One region of the Klebsiella scottii genome, then DNA from elsewhere that is predicted to be linked to it. Evidence: predicted binding sites of a transcription regulator. Region 1 holds the regulator's gene; the other holds the start of a gene.
The links. Region 1 encodes PhoB, which activates phosphate uptake and scavenging genes when phosphate is short. Its sites were predicted from a motif close to CTGTCATAAAACTGNCNNAT; they were not measured.
Positions count from the first base shown of each region.

Region 2: a site for PhoB is predicted at 7,728-7,747, ahead of opgB (phosphatidylglycerol--membrane-oligosaccharide glycerophosphotransferase). Genes of this name have one in related genera too.

Region 1 is NZ_JARXNI010000020.1:3,163,090-3,172,162, reverse strand. Features, by position in the region: gene mak (fructokinase) at 63-968, shown strand; gene sbcC (exonuclease subunit SbcC) at 1,038-4,172, opposite strand; gene sbcD (exonuclease subunit SbcD) at 4,169-5,371, opposite strand; gene phoB (phosphate response regulator transcription factor PhoB) at 5,554-6,243, shown strand; gene phoR (phosphate regulon sensor histidine kinase PhoR) at 6,265-7,560, shown strand; gene brnQ (branched-chain amino acid transporter carrier protein BrnQ) at 7,970-9,073, shown strand, end outside.
Region 2 is NZ_JARXNI010000017.1:275,315-284,387, reverse strand. Features, by position in the region: gene QFI97_RS01575 (sodium:solute symporter family protein) at 1-1,470, shown strand, start outside; gene QFI97_RS01570 (2-dehydro-3-deoxygalactonokinase) at 1,481-2,350, shown strand; gene QFI97_RS01565 (2-dehydro-3-deoxy-6-phosphogalactonate aldolase) at 2,337-2,945, shown strand; gene QFI97_RS01560 (MurR/RpiR family transcriptional regulator) at 2,934-3,797, opposite strand; gene QFI97_RS01555 (GNAT family N-acetyltransferase) at 3,880-4,413, opposite strand; gene QFI97_RS01550 (GNAT family N-acetyltransferase) at 4,445-5,281, shown strand; gene opgB (phosphatidylglycerol--membrane-oligosaccharide glycerophosphotransferase) at 5,344-7,635, opposite strand; gene QFI97_RS01540 (YjjA family protein) at 7,893-8,387, opposite strand; gene dnaC (replicative helicase loader DnaC) at 8,453-9,073, opposite strand, start outside.

The DNA.
Region 1 (9,073 bases):
CAGCGGGCATGATAGCGAATTGTCGCTATGCTTGCATTGTTAATCGGGGAGAGGAGCTTACAGTGCGTATTGGTATTGATTTAGGCGGCACGAAAACGGAAGTCATTGCCCTGAGCGATAAGGGAGAGCAGCTATTTCGCCACCGTTTGCCGACTCCGCGGGATGATTACCGGCAAACGATAGAGAATATTGCCACCCTGGTCGATATGGCAGAGCAGGCGACCGGAGAGCGCGGCAGCGTTGGAATGGGGATCCCCGGTTCGATTTCGCCGTATACCGGCGTGGTAAAAAATGCCAATTCCACCTGGCTCAACGGCCAGCCGTTTGATAAAGACCTGAGCCAGAGGCTGAATCGCGAAGTGCGGCTGGCGAATGATGCCAACTGTCTGGCGGTTTCGGAAGCGGTGGACGGCGCCGCGGCGGGCGCTCAGACCGTATTTGCGGTCATTATCGGCACCGGCTGCGGCGCCGGAGTGGCGTTTAACGGTCGTTCGCACATTGGCGGCAACGGCGCCGCCGGCGAGTGGGGGCATAACCCGCTGCCGTGGATGGACGAGGATGAGCTGCGCTATCGCGCGGAGGTTCCGTGCTACTGCGCAAAGCAGGGATGTATCGAAACCTTTATCTCCGGCACCGGCTTTGCCACCGACTATCGGCGACTGGGCGGTCAGCCGTTAAAAGGCAGTGAGATCGTGCAGCGCGTTAGCGAGCAGGACCCGCTGGCGGAACTGGCGCTGAGCCGCTATGAGATGCGGCTGGCGAAGTCGTTGGCTCATGTGGTGAATATCCTCGACCCGGACGTGATCGTGCTCGGCGGCGGAATGAGCAACGTCGAGCGCCTGTACCAGACGGTGCCCGCGCTGGTGAAACCGTGGGTGTTTGGCGGCGAGTGCGAAACGCCGATCCGCAAAGCGCTGCACGGTGATTCCAGCGGCGTGCGCGGCGCGGCCTGGCTGTGGCCGCTGTAGACGGCTGAGGAGAGGCTCGTCGTCCCGGTCTCCCGGCGGCGCCGCGCTGCCGGGAAGCCGCGCGGACCTTTACTCCACCGCGTAGGCCTTATCGAGACGGCTGTATCCCAGCCCGTTGATTTTCTTCACCTTGATCTGCACAGGGATGCGCTCTTTCATCGCTTCGACGTGGCTAATCACGCCGATCGCCTTACCGCTGGCGTTGAGGGCATCCAGCGCATCCAGCGCGGTATCCAGCGTTTCGCTATCGAGCGTGCCGAACCCTTCGTCAAGGAACAGCGAATCAATGCGCGTTTTATGACTCACCAGATCGGATAGCGCCAGCGCCAGCGCAAGGCTGACGAGGAAGCTTTCGCCGCCGGAGAGGGTGCGGGTATCGCGCACCGCATCCGCCTGCCAGGTATCGACCACCTCCAGCTCCAGCGCTTCGCTGGCTTTTCGCTGCAGCTGATAGCGGCCGTGCAGGCGGTTGAGCTGATGGTTCGCCAGCCAGACAAGGTTATCCAGCGTCAGCCCCTGGGCAAATTTACGGAATTTATCGCCTTCTTTGGAGCCAATTAGCGAATTGAGCCACGCCCAGTCCTCCAGCTGCCGCGCGGCGAGCGCGATCTCCTGCTGCAGCGCCTGCTGGCGCTGCTGATTCTCGGCATTCTGCTTCAGCTGCTGGCGGATCTCCCCCTGACGGGCGCTATTTTCCCGCAGCAGCAGGGCCAGCTGCCGTAAGCGGGCCTCAATCTCTTCTACCGGCTGGGTGATGTCGGCATCCGCCGGCGGCTGCTGCCGATGCTGCGCCAGCGCTTCGCGGGCCCGCAGGGCGAGCGCGCTATTTTGCTGGAGCGTATTTTCCAGCGTTTGCCTGAACTGCTCCAGGCGCTGACGGGTCTCCTCATCGAGCAGGGCGTCGAGAAACGCCTGCTGGTCGGCAAACGGGCTGGCGGCGAGGGCGGCGGCGAACTGGCCCTGCGTTTCTGTCAGCAGCCGCAGCTGCTGGCTCTCCTGCTGGCCAAGAGTGCGCCACTGGCTCTGCAGCGCCAGGCAGTCGTCGTGCACCTGGCGCCAGCCCTCAAGCGGCGCGGGCGCTACCGCCTCTTCCGTCTCCGGCAGCGTCTCCAGCAGGGGGATCAGCTGCTGCAGGCGCTCCTGCAGGGTGACGGATTCGTCGTGTTTGGCCTGCCAGCTGCGGGTTTCCTCCTCGCGCTGGGCCAGCCAGACCGCCGCCTGTTCAGCCTCCGGTGCGCTGAGGGCAAACGCCGCGAGCTCGCCGTTCAGGGCGCTATGACGCTGCGCCAGCTCCTGCCGCAGCTGCTGTAGCTGCAGCTCGCACTCCTGCTGCTGGGTCTGCCAGGCGAGCCGCTGCTGATGCTGATACAGCTGCTGCTCCAGCTCCTGCTGGGCCTCCAGCCAGCCGGAAATATCATCCTCTGGCTGCAGGTCAATGCGCAGTTCGCCGGTGACGGCCTGCCACTGAGAGGTAAGCGCTTGCTCCTGCTGGAGCAGCGATTCTCGCTCCTCTTTTTGTTTAAGTTGTTGTTTCAACAGCGCATCCAGCTCGCCGCGCAGCTGGGCGCCTTCTTCCGCCAGCTGTTTAACCTCGCGCTCCAGGGCTTCGCGGCGGGCCTGATTAACGCCGGGCGTCAGCGCCCGATATTCGGCGACTGCCGGGTGTTCGCAGGAGCCGCAGAGCGGGCAAGGCGCGCCGGGCTGCAGGCGCGCGCGCTCCTCTTCCAGTCCGGCAATCCGCGCTTCCAGCTCGCAAATGGCTTTTACATCGCTGAACTGCTGGTTTTTATCTTTATAAGCCTGGCGGCGCTGGGTCAGCGTCGTTTCCAGCTTCTCCCGCTCCTCGCGGCCGGCCTGCTCTGTCGCCTGCAGCTGGCTGAGGCGCTGGCGCAGGGGCAGCAGACGGCTGTGCAGGGCTGCCAGCTGCTGACGCTGCGGGCGGGCGGCGGCGTGGCGGGCAAGGTCGTCGCGCAGCCGATCGGCATCCAGCGCCAGCGTCGCCGGCGGCAGTTCGCCGAGCCGACGGCGGGTTTCCGCCAGCCGCTGCTCCAGCCCGGCCTGCTGCTGCGCGTCGCGCGCCTGCTGCTGGAACGCCGCCCGCCAGCCCGCCAGGGCATTGCCCCACTGACGATAGCGGTCGTTGGCCTGCAGCCATTCGGCGAGCGACTGGTGGGTCTGCTGCAGCTGGCTCGTTTGCTGTCGCGCCGCGAGACGAATACCTGCCCGCAGACGCAGTCGTTCGTGTAAGCGAGTATTTACTTCTTCCACCTGGCGGCGGGTCTGCGCCAGCGCGGCGGCCTGCTCCTGCTGTCGGGTCCACAGCGGACGCAGCTGGTCGGCAGGCTGGGCCTGCTCCAGCGCCGCAAGCTGCGGCCGGGCCTGCTCCAGCGCCTGCTGCGCCTCGCGTAACCGTGCCTGGGTCTGTATCTCATCGCGGCTTAGCTCCTGCTGGCGCAGCAGCCATTGCCGCGTATTTTGCTCGCGGGCCTGCTCGGCGAGCCGCTGCTGCTCTTCAGCAGTAAGTACTTGCAAACTTTGCTGCAGCGCCTGCTGCTGCTCATCGCTTAACAGCACAACGCCGGAGGCCTGGGCCTGCAGTTTTTCCAGCTCGCTGCGGGCGAGCTTGTGCTTTTCAAACACCTGGGCGGAGATCTGACCGTAAATTTCGGTGCCGGTGAGCTCTTCCAGCAGCTCCGCGCGCTCTTTGGGTTTGGCGTTAAGAAAGGCGGCGAACTGGCCCTGGGAGAGGAGCATCGAGCGGGTAAAGCGGCCGTAATCGAGGCCGGTGAGCGCGGCGGTCATCTCCAGCTTGTCTTTGACTTTGTCGGCAAGGATTTGCCCATCGTCGCAGCGGGCCAGCTCGACACGGGGCGCCTGCAGGTTGCCGTCGGGCTGGTTGCGCGCGCGGTTCTGGCTCCAGAAGGCGCGGTAGGCGGTGCCTTTTACCTCAAATTCAACTTCTGCCAGGCATTCGGCGGTATTGCGGGTCATCAGATCGTTTTGCGATTGCGACACGCTGCTCAGGCGCGGCGTTTCGTGGTACAGCGCGAGGCAGATAGCGTCCAGCAGCGTCGTTTTCCCGGCGCCCGTCGGCCCGACGATCGCAAACAGCCCGTTGCTGGCGAACGGTTCGGCGGTGAAGTCGATTTTCCACTCGCCTTTCAATGAGTTAAGGTTTTTCAGGCGCAGACTCAGAATTTTCACAGGTGCTCCTCACCGTTCAGGCTGTGCAGCGTTTCGTTAAACAGCTGTTCGAGGCGCTGCTGCTGCTGCTCTTCGAGACTCTCCAGCGCCAGGCGACGGGCAAAAACGTCCTCAACCCGCAGTTCGCTGAGGGTTTCCCGCCGCTCTCCGGCCAGGATGCGCTCGCGCTGGGCGCGGCTGCGGCGCACCAGCAGCACTTCGACCGGCAGCTCTTCGCAGCGGGTCTGAATCTGGCGCTGAATATCGTGCAGGTATTCGTCGCTGGTGATTTCAATATCCAGCCAGGTGGCGGGCAGCTCCGCGCTATCCTGCCACTGGTCAAGCTGTTCGCTTATGCTGGCAAAATCGCCTTTTAGCACCGCCAGCGGCTGGACTATCGGCACCGTCAGCGGGCTAACGTCCGTCAGGCGGCCGTCGGTAAAGGTCACCAGATTGACGCTTTTATTTTTCCCGGTCTCATCAAAGCTCAGGGAGATTGGCGAACCGCTGTAGCGTATATGCTCGCAGCCGCCGACGATCTGCGCCCGGTGGATATGACCCAGCGCGATATAGTCTGCAGGAGGGAAATGGCTGGCCGGGAAGGCATCGAGGGTGCCGATATAGATCTCGCGCACCGCATCGCTTTTGCTGGCGCCGACGGTGGTCAGGTGGCCGCTGGCGATAATCGGCAGCGTTTGGTCGCCGCGCAGGGCGCAGGCCTGCTGGTACTGCTGCTGATAATAGTCGCTGATGGCGGTGAGCAGCAGCTGCTGCTTTTCACCGCTGGAGTGCCCGGCCTGGCTGGTGACCAGCTCGCGCGGGCGCAGGAAGGGGACCGGGCAGAATATTGCGCCCGGCGCGCCGTCGCGCAGCGGCAGAACGAAGGGAGCGTGGCCGGCGTTAGCCACGACCGTGGTTTTTAAAAAGGCCAGGATGTCGCGCGATTCATTCAGCGTGGCGACCGAATCATGGTTGCCCGCCAGCACCACCAGCCGACAGCCGGTTTGCTGAAGCTGAACCACGAAGTGGTTATACAGCTCGCGGGCGTAGCTCGGCGGCGAGCCGGTATCAAAGATATCGCCGGCGACAATAATGGCATCGACCTCGTGCTCCTGCGCGCTGGCCAGCAGCCAGTCGAGAAAGGCCGCATGCTCAGCGGCGCGGCTTTTGCTGTAAAAGTTTTGCCCGAGATGCCAGTCAGAGGTGTGAATGATGCGCATAAATATTCCGTAGCCTAAGAGCGTTGCCGCCATTATACCATCGACGGAAGGGGAGTTAAGTGCGTGTCACAATTCAAAATCCTCGATCGTCATACGGCCATTTTTTTTCATAAATCTGTCACAAAACTGACGCATAATGGCGCCGCACTCTATACTGATGGCTAAAAAATACAGGGTAAATAATGGCGAGAAGAATTCTGGTCGTTGAAGATGAAGCTCCAATCCGCGAAATGGTCTGCTTTGTTCTGGAGCAAAACGGCTTTCAGCCCGTCGAGGCGGAAGATTATGACAGCGCGGTGAACCAACTCAATGAACCCTGGCCTGATCTGATTCTCCTTGACTGGATGCTGCCAGGCGGATCGGGTCTGCAGTTTATCAAACTGCTCAAGCGTGAGGCGATGACCCGCGATATTCCGGTGGTCATGCTAACCGCTCGCGGCGAAGAGGAAGATCGCGTTCGTGGCCTGGAGACCGGCGCCGATGATTACATCACCAAGCCTTTCTCGCCGAAAGAGCTGGTGGCGCGAATCAAAGCCGTGATGCGGCGAATCTCACCGATGGCGGTGGAAGAGGTGATTGAAATGCAGGGGCTGAGCCTCGATCCTTCCTCCCATCGCGTGATGACCGGTGAAAACCCGCTGGACATGGGGCCGACCGAGTTTAAGTTATTACACTTCTTTATGACCCACCCGGAACGCGTATACAGCCGCGAGCAGCTGCTGAATCACGTCTGGGGGACCAACGTGTATGTAGAAGACCGAACGGTAGACGTGCATATTCGCCGTCTGCGTAAAGCGCTGGAACAGAGTGGCCATGACCGGATGGTACAAACGGTTCGCGGCACGGGATATCGTTTCTCCGCCCGTTTCTGAATGTCGACAGGAGTGTGAACCGTGCTGGAACGGCTGTCATGGAAAAGGCTGGCGCTTGAGCTTTTCTTATGTTGTATCCCGGCCCTGATTCTCGGGGCGGTATTTGGTCATTTGCCGTGGTTTTTACTGGCGGCGGTGACCGGACTTCTTATCTGGCATTTCTGGAATTTATTACGCCTCTCATGGTGGCTGTGGGTGGACCGCAGCATGACGCCACCGCCGGGAAGCGGCAGCTGGGAACCGCTGCTGTACGGCCTCCACCAGATGCAGATGCGTAATAAAAAACGCCGACGCGAGCTGGGCAGCCTGATCAAACGCTTTCGCAGCGGGGCGGAATCGCTGCCCGATGCGGTGGTGCTGACCACGGAGGAGGGGGCGATCTTCTGGTGTAACGGCCTTGCACAGCAGATCCTCAATCTGCGCTGGCCGGACGACAGCGGACAAAACATCCTTAACCTCCTGCGCTACCCTGAATTTGCCAACTACCTAAAAAACAAGGATTTCAGTAAACCGCTCAATCTGATCCTTAATAACTCCCGTCATCTGGAAATTCGCGTGATGCCCTACAGCGACAAGCAGATGCTGATGGTGGCGCGCGACGTGACGCAGATGCACCAGCTTGAAGGGGCGCGGCGCAACTTTTTTGCTAACGTCAGCCACGAGCTGCGCACGCCGCTAACGGTGCTGCAGGGGTATCTGGAGATGATGCAGGAGCAGGTGCTGGAAGGGGTGACGCGGGAAAAAGCCCTGCATACCATGCGCGAGCAAACCCAGCGTATGGAGGGGTTAGTTAAACAGCTGCTGACGCTATCGCGCATTGAGGCGGCCCCGGTTCTGGCGATGAACGACAAAATCGACGTACCGATGATGCTGCGGGTTGTCGAGCGGGAGGCGCAAACTCTCAGCCAGAAAAAGCATACGCTGCACTTTGTGGTCGATGAGTCGCTGCAGGTTCTCGGTAATGATGAGCAGCTGCGCAGCGCGATCTCGAATCTGGTGTATAACGCGATCAACCATACTCCGGAGGGCACGGAGATTACCGTCAGCTGGCAGAAAGCGCCGCACGGCGCGCTGTTTAGCGTTGAGGATAACGGCCCGGGGATTGCGCCCGAGCACATTCCGCGGCTCACCGAGCGCTTCTATCGCGTGGATAAAGCGCGCTCGCGGCAAACCGGAGGCAGCGGTCTGGGGCTGGCGATCGTAAAACATGCGGTTAATCATCACGACAGCCGGCTGGATATTGAGAGCACGCCCGGCAAGGGAACGCGGTTTAGCTTCCTGCTGCCGGAACGTTTGATTGCCAAAAAAAGCGACTAACCGCCGCTCTGTCAACATAACTTGTCAATGACCAGCTTAGGCTGGTCATTTTCGTTTGCAGTCAATTTTCAGCTGCGTAATTAACGAACGCCCGCTGCTTTTTTGTTCGCATGATTAGCCATATGTTTTCCTTCATTATGGTTAATAACGCCAGGTATTAATGCAGACTTAGCATAATCATCTGCTTTTACGATCCCGCCTTGCTTTAAAACGTTATAAGCGTTTAAATTGCGCCCCATGCAGTCGTAGACAGACTGTTTTTGCGTGGTAATTCAAAAAACAATTCTTTCCCACGCCGCTTCGGGAGCATATCTCGCTGAGTTTCCGGCAATAGCCGCTGTATCATCCCTAAGGGAAGGCACGGTATTTTTCCGTTTAACACCACCACATCCACAGGCAGTATGAATTTATGACCCATCAGTTAAAATCTCGCGACATCATAGCGTTGGGCTTTATGACCTTCGCGCTGTTCGTCGGTGCAGGCAACATCATCTTCCCCCCAATGGTTGGTTTACAGGCTGGTGAACACGTCTGGACCGCCGCTATAGGCTTTCTGATCACCGCCGTGGGTTTACCGGTGCTGACGGTCGTGGCGCTGGCGAAAGTCGGCGGCGGCGTTGAAAGCCTGAGCACCCCGATTGGTAAAGTGGCGGGGATCCTGCTGGCCGTGGTCTGCTATCTGGCGGTGGGGCCGCTGTTCGCGACTCCGCGTACCGCGACGGTCTCCTTTGAGGTGGGTATTGCCCCGCTGACCGGCGATGGCGCGATGCCGCTGATGATTTACAGCGTCATCTATTTTGCCCTGGTGATCCTCGTTTCGTTATATCCCGGCAAGCTGCTGGATACCGTCGGGAACTTCCTCGCGCCGCTGAAAATCATTGCGCTGATTATTCTCTCCGTCGCGGCGATTATTTGGCCCGCCGGCCCGATCAGCAACGCGCTGGAAGCCTACCGCACCGCGCCGTTCTCAAACGGCTTCGTCAACGGCTATCTGACTATGGATACCCTCGGCGCGATGGTCTTCGGGATCGTGATTGTTAACGCCGCGCGCTCTCGCGGCGTCAGCGAAGCGCGCCTGCTGACCCGCTATACCGTGTGGGCTGGCCTGATGGCGGGCGTCGGCCTGACGTTACTGTATCTGGCGTTGTTCCGCCTCGGCTCCGACAGCGCGACGCTGGTCGATCAGTCGGCTAACGGCGCGGCCATTCTGCACTCGTATGTCCAGCACACCTTTGGCGGCGCGGGGAGCTTTATGCTGGCGGCGCTGATTTTCATTGCCTGCCTGGTTACCGCGGTTGGCCTGACCTGCGCCTGCGCGGAGTTTTTCGCCCAGTACCTGCCGCTCTCCTACCGCTCGCTGGTGTTTATTCTCGGCATCTTCTCGATGGCGGTCTCCAACCTGGGGCTGAGCCACCTGATTCAGATTTCGATCCCGGTGCTGACGGCTATCTATCCGCCGTGTATCGCACTGGTGGTATTAAGCTTTACCCGCAACTGGTGGCATAATTCGTCC
Region 2 (9,073 bases), on a different contig from region 1:
CTGATTTGGTTTTCCGTTTATGCCTGCGCGATGATCGCTTTAGGCTGGTACGTTTCACGCAAGCAAAAGAACGGCGATGATTTCCTGCTGGGCGGGCGCTCCCTGCCGATGTTCCTGACGCTAGGGTCGACGGTCGGCACCATGGTTGGCACCGGCTCCAGCGTAGGCGCCGTGGGCTTTGGCTACAGCAACGGCTGGGCGGGGATGCTGTACGGCCTCGGCGGCGCGGTCGGTATTTTACTGGTGGCGTGGCTCTTCGCCCCGGTGCGTAAATTTCGCTTTATGACCATGAGCGAAGAGATGTCGTATTATACCGGCGGCAGTAAAATTATTAAAAACCTGGTAGCGATCCTTATTTTTATTGCCTCGATCGGCTGGCTCGGCGCCCATATATTAGGCGGCGGGCTATATCTGGCGTGGGCCAGCGGAATTGATATCAACGTCGCCAAAATTATTATTGCGCTGGCTTTTGTGGTTTACGTCGGCATCGGCGGCTACTCCGCGGTGGTCTGGATCGACACCATTCAATCGATTGTCCTGTTCGTCGGCTTTATTTTAATGGCGATCCTCGCGGTCCATCACGTCGGCGGCTGGAGCCATATTCAGCAGGCGGTTGACCCGGCGGCCCAGAGTCTGTTTGCCGTCGATAAGCTCGGCGTGCTTCCCGCGCTCTCTCTGGCGGTGGTGATTGGCGTGGGGGTTCTGGCAACGCCGTCCTACCGCCAGCGTATTTACTCGGCAAAAACCGTCTCCTCCGTGCGCCAGTCGTTCACCATCACCGGCCTGCTCTATCTCGGCTTTTCGTTCCTGCCGGCGATTATCGGCATGGCGGTGTGGACGATGAACGCCAATCTCGAAAACAGCGGCTTTGCCTTCCTGTTTGCCACCCAGGTCCTGCCGCCGGTGCTGGCGATGGCGATTCTGATCGCCGGGATGTCGGCCAACATGTCCTCCGGCAGCTCCGACGCCATCGCCGCCGTCTCGATTATGCTGCGCGACCTTTACACCCTGGTGACCGGCCATATGCCCGCGCCGGAGAGGGCGATTCGCCTGTCGCGGATGTTCCTCGTGCTGGTTATCGCCCTGGCGCTGGTGTTCGCCCTGACCTCCAACGACATCATTAGCTACATCACCAAAATGATCTCGATGATTATGTCCGGGATGTTTATCTGCACCATGCTCGGCCGCTTCTGGACGCGCTTTAACTGGCAGGGGGCGGTGGCCGCTCTGGCCGGCGGCGCCGGCGCATCGGTCGCCGTGCTGATGGACAGCGACTGGCTGGCGTTCTGGGGCAATCCGTGTATCCCGTCGGTGCTCACCAGCCTGGCGGCCTCGGTGATCGTCACGCTGCTGACTCCTGCGAGCAGCATGAGCCGTGAAGAGGCGCTGGAGATGATTACCCGCGAGCGGGAAAGCACCCCGGCGGCACCGCCGCTGGCCATCGGTAAACGCAATACGTCGCAGGGCTAAGGAGACGCAGATGCAGGACTATATTGCCGTCGACTGGGGCTCCACGCAGCTGCGCGGCTGGCTGATACGCGACGGGGAGTGCGTTGAAACGAAACAGCTGCCGTTGGGGATTTCCCGGCTTAACGGGCAGGCGCCGGCGGATATATTCCGCCAGCATCTGGCGCCCTGGCGCGGCGATCGGGCGCTGCCGGTGGTGATGGCCGGGATGATCGGCAGCGACGCCGGCTGGTACCCGGTGCCGTATCTGGCCTGCCCCGCCGCCATCGACGCGCCGGGCCGCCAGCTGTTCAGCGTCGCTGAAAACGTGTGGATTGTGCCCGGTCTCAAGGTCGAACAGGCCGGGGACTACGGCGTGATGCGCGGTGAAGAGACCCAGCTGCTGGGCGCCGGGCAAATCGCCCCCGCCGATTGCTACATCATGCCGGGCACCCACAGTAAGTGGGTGCGGGTAGAGCGCGGAGTCGTACGCCATTTCTCCACCGCCATGACCGGCGAGCTGCATCACCTGCTGCTTAGCCAGTCGCTGATTGGCAGGCATCTTCCTGAACAGCGACCGGACGACGCCGCTTTTGAGCTGGGCCTGGAAAAAGGCATGACGTCGCCGCTGGCAGCCGAGCTGTTCGGCGCCCGCGCAGCACGGCTGCTGGGGGCGCTGGCGCCGGCTTCGGTCAGCGACTATCTCTCCGGGCTGCTGATTGGCGCGGAGGCTGCGGCCTTTTGCGATCGCTATCGTACCGCCGCCGTCACCCTGGTGGGGGACCCGGCGCTGACTGCCCGCTACCGACGCGCGATGTCGGCGCAAGGTCGGGTGGTGCAGAGCTGTGGCGGCGATGAGGCATTTTTGAGCGGTATGGCGAGGATAATAGATGAACGCAGTTAAGCTGATCGCGATTTTGCGCGGTATTGGCCCCGCAGAGGCGGCGGAACACGTTGAGACGCTGATTGGCGCCGGTTTTCGCTATATTGAAATCCCGCTAAATTCACCGGACTGGCGGCACAGTATTCCGCAGATGGTCAGCCGCTTTGCCGATCGGGCGGTGATTGGCGCAGGGACGGTACTTAACGTCGAACAGGTGGATTTTCTTGCCGCGTCGGGGGCGAAGCTGGTGGTGACGCCCAATACCCAGCCGGCGGTGATCCGCCGGGCGGTGGCGCAGGGGATGCTGGTCTGCGCCGGATGCGCCACCGCGACGGAGGCGTTTAACGCCCTGGAGGCCGGCGCGCAGTGGCTGAAAATCTTTCCCTCCTCCGCTTTTGGCCCGGACTACATTCGGGCTCTGAAGGCGGTGCTGCCCCCGGAGGTGCCGGTGCTGGCGGTGGGGGGCGTCACGCCGGATAACCTCGCCGTCTGGGTGCGGGCCGGATGCGCCGGCGCGGGGCTGGGGAGCGATCTGTACCGCGCCGGGCAGACGCCGACGCGCACCCGCGAACAGGCGGAGCGCTTTATTGCCGCCGGCCGGGAGCTAGTCGCCTAGCGGCTGGCGGTCGACGCCGCCGCGGTGGCTGTCGAGCGCCAGCTTGATGCGCCGCAGGCGGTCTTTCGCCTGCGGCTTGTTGGCCATCGCCAGTTCGGTGGCCAGCACATCGACCATCGCCAGCATGGCGTAACGCGAGGTGCTGGGTTTGAAAATATAGTCGTTTTCGCGCACCAGTAGCGGCAGCAGCAGATCCGCCTGCTCCGCCAGCGGCGTACCCGCCGGAGCGATGGCAATTACCTTCGCCCCGTACTGCCTGGCGATAGCCGCGCTTTCAATGATCTCTTTGGTATATCCCCCCAGCGACAGCACGATGACCACGTCCTTCGGCGTTACGGCCGAGCTCATCATGCGCACCAGCAGGCCGTCGTTCTGGCTGACGACCGGCAGGCCGAGGCGGAACAGGCGATACTGAATCTCCTGCGCGCAGATGGTCGAGCCGCCGCCCATGCCGAGCGCCAGTATTTGCCGGGCATCGCTAAGCCAGGAGACGGCGCGCTTCAGCGCGTTAATATCCAGCGCCCGGCGGTTGGTCTCCAGGACGCCAATAATTGACTCGTAGATCCCCTGTACGCCCTCCAGATCCGGGACATCCAGAATAAAGCGCTGCCCGACGGCCAGCGACTGCGCGAGCTTCATTTTCAGTTCGCGGACGTCTTTGCACCCCAGCGCCCGCGCAAAGCGGGTGACGGAGGCCTGGCTGGTGCTGGTCAGGCGGGCAATTTCGGCGATCGGCAGCTCGGCCGCTGCGGCGACATCGTCGAGAATAAACTGGGCTATCCGCTTTTCGGTAACGGTCAGCTCGAGGAAGCGATCGGTGATGCAGGAGATGATATCAATCGAGTAGGCCATACGGGTATCAGTCGCTAAATGTGTAATGATACTTTGTACCATATTCAGGGCAGAAAAAGCAGCGCCGAAGCGGCGATGTGGGCTACAGCGCGAGGCGCATGGCGCAGCGGGTCTCCGGCAGCAGGCCGTGGCTTGTTTCCCGCTCCCTTTTAGCCGCCAGCCCGGATGGCAGGCGCTGTTCATCGAGCATGCAGAATCCCAGGCGGGTGTAGAACGGGGCGTTCCACGGGACTTCGCGGAAGGTGGTGAGGGTCAGCGCCGGATAGCCCATGCTGCGCGCGGTGTCGGTAACCTGCGCCAGCATCATCCGGCCAATTCCGCGCCCTTGCCACTCCTGACGGACGGCGATTTCCACGATAAACAGCGCATCATCGAGCGGTTCGCTCAGCAGGAAGCCAACGGGCTCTCCGCCGCCGATGGCCAGCAGGCTGTGGTCCGTTTCGAGATACTGATAATGCTCCCGGGCGCTGATGACGGCGCTATCTGCCAGCCAGGCGAGAGCGGGGATCTGACGAAAAGCCTGCGCTGCCGAGCGCTCAACGGCGGGCAGACGAGGGATATCGCTCTCCTCGGTCAGGCGCAATGTCACTTCGGCAGTTATAGTGTTATTTTTCATCGCTTCAGCATAGCACCTTTGGGAGAAACATATGGAATTGACCGCCGTCCCCGCCACCTGCTTTAGCAGCGAACAGCTGACGACGATCCTCAGCGACTGCTTCGAAGATTATCTGGTGCCCGTTGCGCTGTCGGTAGAGGTGTTTGTGCATCGCTTCAGCTCTGAAGGGCTGAGCCTGCTGGATTCTTGCGTCTGGCTGGCGGGGGACACGCCGGCGGCAATCGCCATTATCACCCGTCGCGGCGATGCGGCCAGGCTGGCGGCGTTTGCCGTGCGGCCGGCCTGGCGGGGAAAAGGAACCGGCCGCTCGCTGATGGTATCGCTGATGGCCTCGCTACAGGCCCAGGGCGTGCGGCGGATGTGGCTGGAGGTGATTCGCGATAATCATGCCGCGGTTGCGCTGTATCAATCGCTGGGCTTTAGCGTTCGTCACGGGCTTTGCGGCTATCTGAGCTCGCGGACGGAGGGCGAGAGCGCGCCGGTGCTGGAGCAGTGCGATGTGCTGGCGCTGACGCGCAGGGCGGGGGCGGAAATCAACGGTCGGCTGCCGTGGCTGATGGACCCAATGACCTTCAATACGCTGCCGTGCCGCGCGTTGACGCTTAATCAGCAGGCGTTCGCGGTGTTGGCGACGCTCACCGCAAAGCCGCAGCTCCAGCTGCTGTGGGTCGAACCTGCCGCCCGCGGCCGCGGCCTGGCGCGCGAGCTGCTTATTGCCCTTGCCCGGCAGTTCCCCGGTCTTGGCACCTCGGTCACCGTTCCGGAGTCGTTTACGCCGCTGTTCAGCGCGGCGGGGTATGCGGCCCTGGCGCTGCAGCAGTATGAAATGAGCGTGGAGTTCCCTGCTGCGGCTTCTGCCGGGCGGTAAGATAGGGGATCAGGCGGTTTTGCGTCGCGCCGTCCGGCCCGCAGAGAGCCGGACGGGCGGGTTTAGCCTTCGCGTTTGACGATTTTTATATCCACCATGCCAATTCCCAGCTGGCGCGGCGCGTGGCCGAGAATATTGCCTTCGTTGGTGGACTGCGGGTCCGGCGGAACGATAATCAGCGTATCGCTGCGCGACGGGTTGTCGAAATGCAGCGTGGTGGTGGAGACGTCATTCGCCAGCGTCAGCGTCTGTTCGCTATCCCCAACGCGAACCGGGATCGGCTTATTGGCGTTGGGCCCGTAGGCTTTGGCGGTGATCACCAGATCGAATTTCTCCGGCAGCGGGTTCTTAAACTCGATTTTGACTTCGCTCCCCAGCTGCGCGTTGGACCAGCGGCCCCAGGATTCCGGCCGGGAGATGCCGCTAAACTGCCTGACCTCCTCCGGCGCGCCGGCGACGTTAAACACGAAGCTGTCGGCCTTGTAGCGAATATCGTTATCGACAATTTTCAGCGTGTCGACGTTGCCTTTGTAGCGCTCCATATCGATGAGGGTATCTTTAAACGCCGTTTTCCCCTGCCACAGGGCCTTATCTACGCGCTGGACGGTCTGCTCGCCGCCGAGCTGGCCCTGCGATACGCACCAGTCGGTGGAGAGCGCCAGCTCGCTGGACCACAGCTGGCCCATCTTGTAGCAGCGGTCGATCCAGACAAAGTTATCGCGCGGGGCAAAATCGGCCAGCTGGTAGCGCAGCGGCGCGGAGTATTCGCTCTCCGGCAGCGGCTCGACGCGTTTATCGGAGACCCGTAGCAGCAGCGGCAGACGGAAGTGGCTGCCGGAGAAGGAGACCATGCTTTTCTGCGCGTCCACGGTGAAGTTTTTCATCTCTTTCGGGAAGTTCCACAGGCGGATGACGTCAGGCTTCCAGGCCAGCACCTTATCTTTCATATTGAGGAAGATGCCGGAAAGCGACTGCCCGGAGAGGCTGCTGCGGCCGAGGCCGATGTAGTTATCGCCGCCGAGGATATCCAGCACCGTGGCGCCGTTGTCCATAGTATTACGCTTCACCGCCAGCGTATCCTGCTGCGGCTGGTCGCCGCGCAGCACAAAGAACAGGTTGCTGCGATCCTGCTTGTTCAGGTATTCCCAGGCGGTGTTTTTCATCGCCAGGTGATCGGAAGAGACCACGATCACCGTGTTTTTGAAATAGGGCGAGGCTTTGATCTTCTCGATAAGCGCCGCGATATGCTCCTGGCTGCAGCTTACCGCGCTAAAGGAGAGGTTCTTTTTACCGCCCATTTCATAGCTTTTTCGCTGGCAGGTGCGGGAAATAAAGCCGTCAGGATGGTGGGTATCCACCGTCAGCGCAAAGAGCGAGAAGCGTTTACCGGATTGCGAAAGCTGTTCGAATTTTTTCCAGGTTTCATCCAGCACGGTATCGTCGTAGAAGCCCCAGTCGTTGCGATAGGCGGGGTCGGCCACCGTGGTTTTCAGCTCTTCAGCGCCGTACAGATGATCGAAGCCGTGGGACTTCAGGAACACGTCTTTCCCGGCGAAACGCAGGTTGGCGCCCTGTACAAAATAGTTTTCGTAGCCGGAGTTTTTCAGAATGTCGCCGAGGCAGATATTCTGCGGGAAGAAGCTGGACACCGAGGCCGAGGCGTTGCCTTCAAACGGTGCAAACAGGGGAATACCGCACTGCGAGGCGACCATCCCGGCGATGGTGTAGTCGGTACCCGGCAGCTGCGCGGTGTTGCTGAAATCGAGGCCTTCGTTTTTCAGTTTGCCAAGCTCGGGCGCCAGATCGGGAAACGCGTCGTTATCAAAATAGGTGCGTTCAAGGCTTTCGCCGTAGATATAGACCAGGTTGAGCTGAGGGTTGGCGATGCTTTTCGACGGCTCTTTATAGTAGGCGACAAAATCTGGATCGCCGTCGCGGGACTGCGATTTCACCAGCTCGCTAATTTGGCGGAACGCCGGACTGGCGTCAACGGAGGCCAGCGCGAGAACCAGCGCCAGCAGGCTGTAGCCAAAGTGGTGTGGATGATGACGGCGTCGGCGCAGTATCCAGCCAAGGGCGCTGAAAACGCTCACCAGCGCCACGATAATTCCGGCGCCGGGCAGGATATATTTGCCGACGCCCGCGCCGGTCAGGCTGTTGGTCAGGGTATAAAGCACCGCGTCATTAATGCCGTCGCCGGTGAAATAATCGCTGGCGTAGAGGGTGATGTTCAGGACGACAAACAGGCCCAGTACCGTCAGCGTAGCGGCAAACCACCAGGTATTGCGACCGGCTTTCAAGGCATAAATCACCACCGAGGTGAGAAACAGGGCGATGGATAACAACTCTGACACAGCTTACCCTCATTAGCGCCAGCTGACCGCTGGCAAAATAGATCGGTTTCCACGATATACTGTAATGGCAGCGCCATATTGCTGCAATTGTAGAGTCATGAAACTGTGCTGTGGTTCAGAATTGGTTTATAAGTCGCCATTTTTGATCAACGTCTCATCCTTCCCGGCGGGGAAAAATGAGACCATCAATGTTAAAAAACGGCGTTGCGGCCGCGTTGTCCAGGCTAAGGCGCCAAACGCGGCATCTGGGGAGAGCCTCAGGAGAGGAATTTCGCGCCCTGCTTGAGGACCAGATCGCAGGCTTTGGTTTTCACTTTTTCCGCCAGCGGGCTGCTGCCGAGGGTGCTCAGGTTCAGCTGCTGGCCGTTATTGCTGTTCAGCAGGCCCTGTAAACCTTCAAGATAGCCGGTATCCTCTTTCTGTTTTTCCGCGGTGCCGAGGCCGAGTTTATCCAGAACCTGGTTTTTGATGTTTTCGGTATTGGTCACCGAGGAGAGCTTTTGTTTCGCGCAGTAGGACATAATGCCGGCGGCATTGTTCATGCTGCTGGAGGTTAGCGACTGGCTCCCTCCGTTCAGCAGGCCGGTCAGCGAGGAGAGCGACAGCGCGCCGCTTTGCTGCGAACCGCTTTGGCTGCTGAGCTCGCTGGCGGCGCTGGAGAGGGAGTCCTGCCAGGAGGCGGCCTGTGCGCCGGCTGCGAAAAAGGCGCCGGCAATCATCAGAGTGCGGAACAAGGATTGTGCAGATTTCATAAGTTTACTCATCGTGGTTACTGAAGTATTTCCGCAGTATAACCCCGCCTGAGTTCGGAAATGTCTTAATACTCTTTGCCGGTGACCCGGTGACGATAGCTATCCCAGTTGAAAATCACCCACAGGCTATTGCCGAGGCGCATACGATCCATCACGCGCTCGCCGAGCAGCTTGTTCATCTCGTCCATGTTGCTGTTGGTTAACATTCCGGTCGGGCGCTTTGATGAGGAGCGGCGATCGACGATCTGATTGATGATCACTTTTTCATAGCGGGATTCGGTTTGCATACCGATCTCATCGATCACCAGCAGATCGACCCTGCTGAGATCGTTCAGCAGCTGCTCTTCGCTGATTTCCCGGTTGCCGAAGGTGTCTTTCATTGCCGACATGATGTCGGCGACGGTAATGATCAGCACCGATTTACCGCGCAGCAGCAGCTCGTTACAAATGGCGGCCGCAAGGTGGTTTTTACCGGTGCCGGGCTTGCCGGAAAAGATAAAGCTGGCGATGTTGCCGTCGAACTCTTCAACGTACTGGCGCGCTCTGGACAGCGCGTTCATCTGGCCTTCGCACTCAACCCGGTAGTTCTCAAACGAGCAGTTCTGGTGCAGCGGGCGGATGCCGGAGCGGTTAAACGTCCGCTGCATTTTCATCGCCCGGTTCTCCCGCTCAAGGGCTTCAGAACG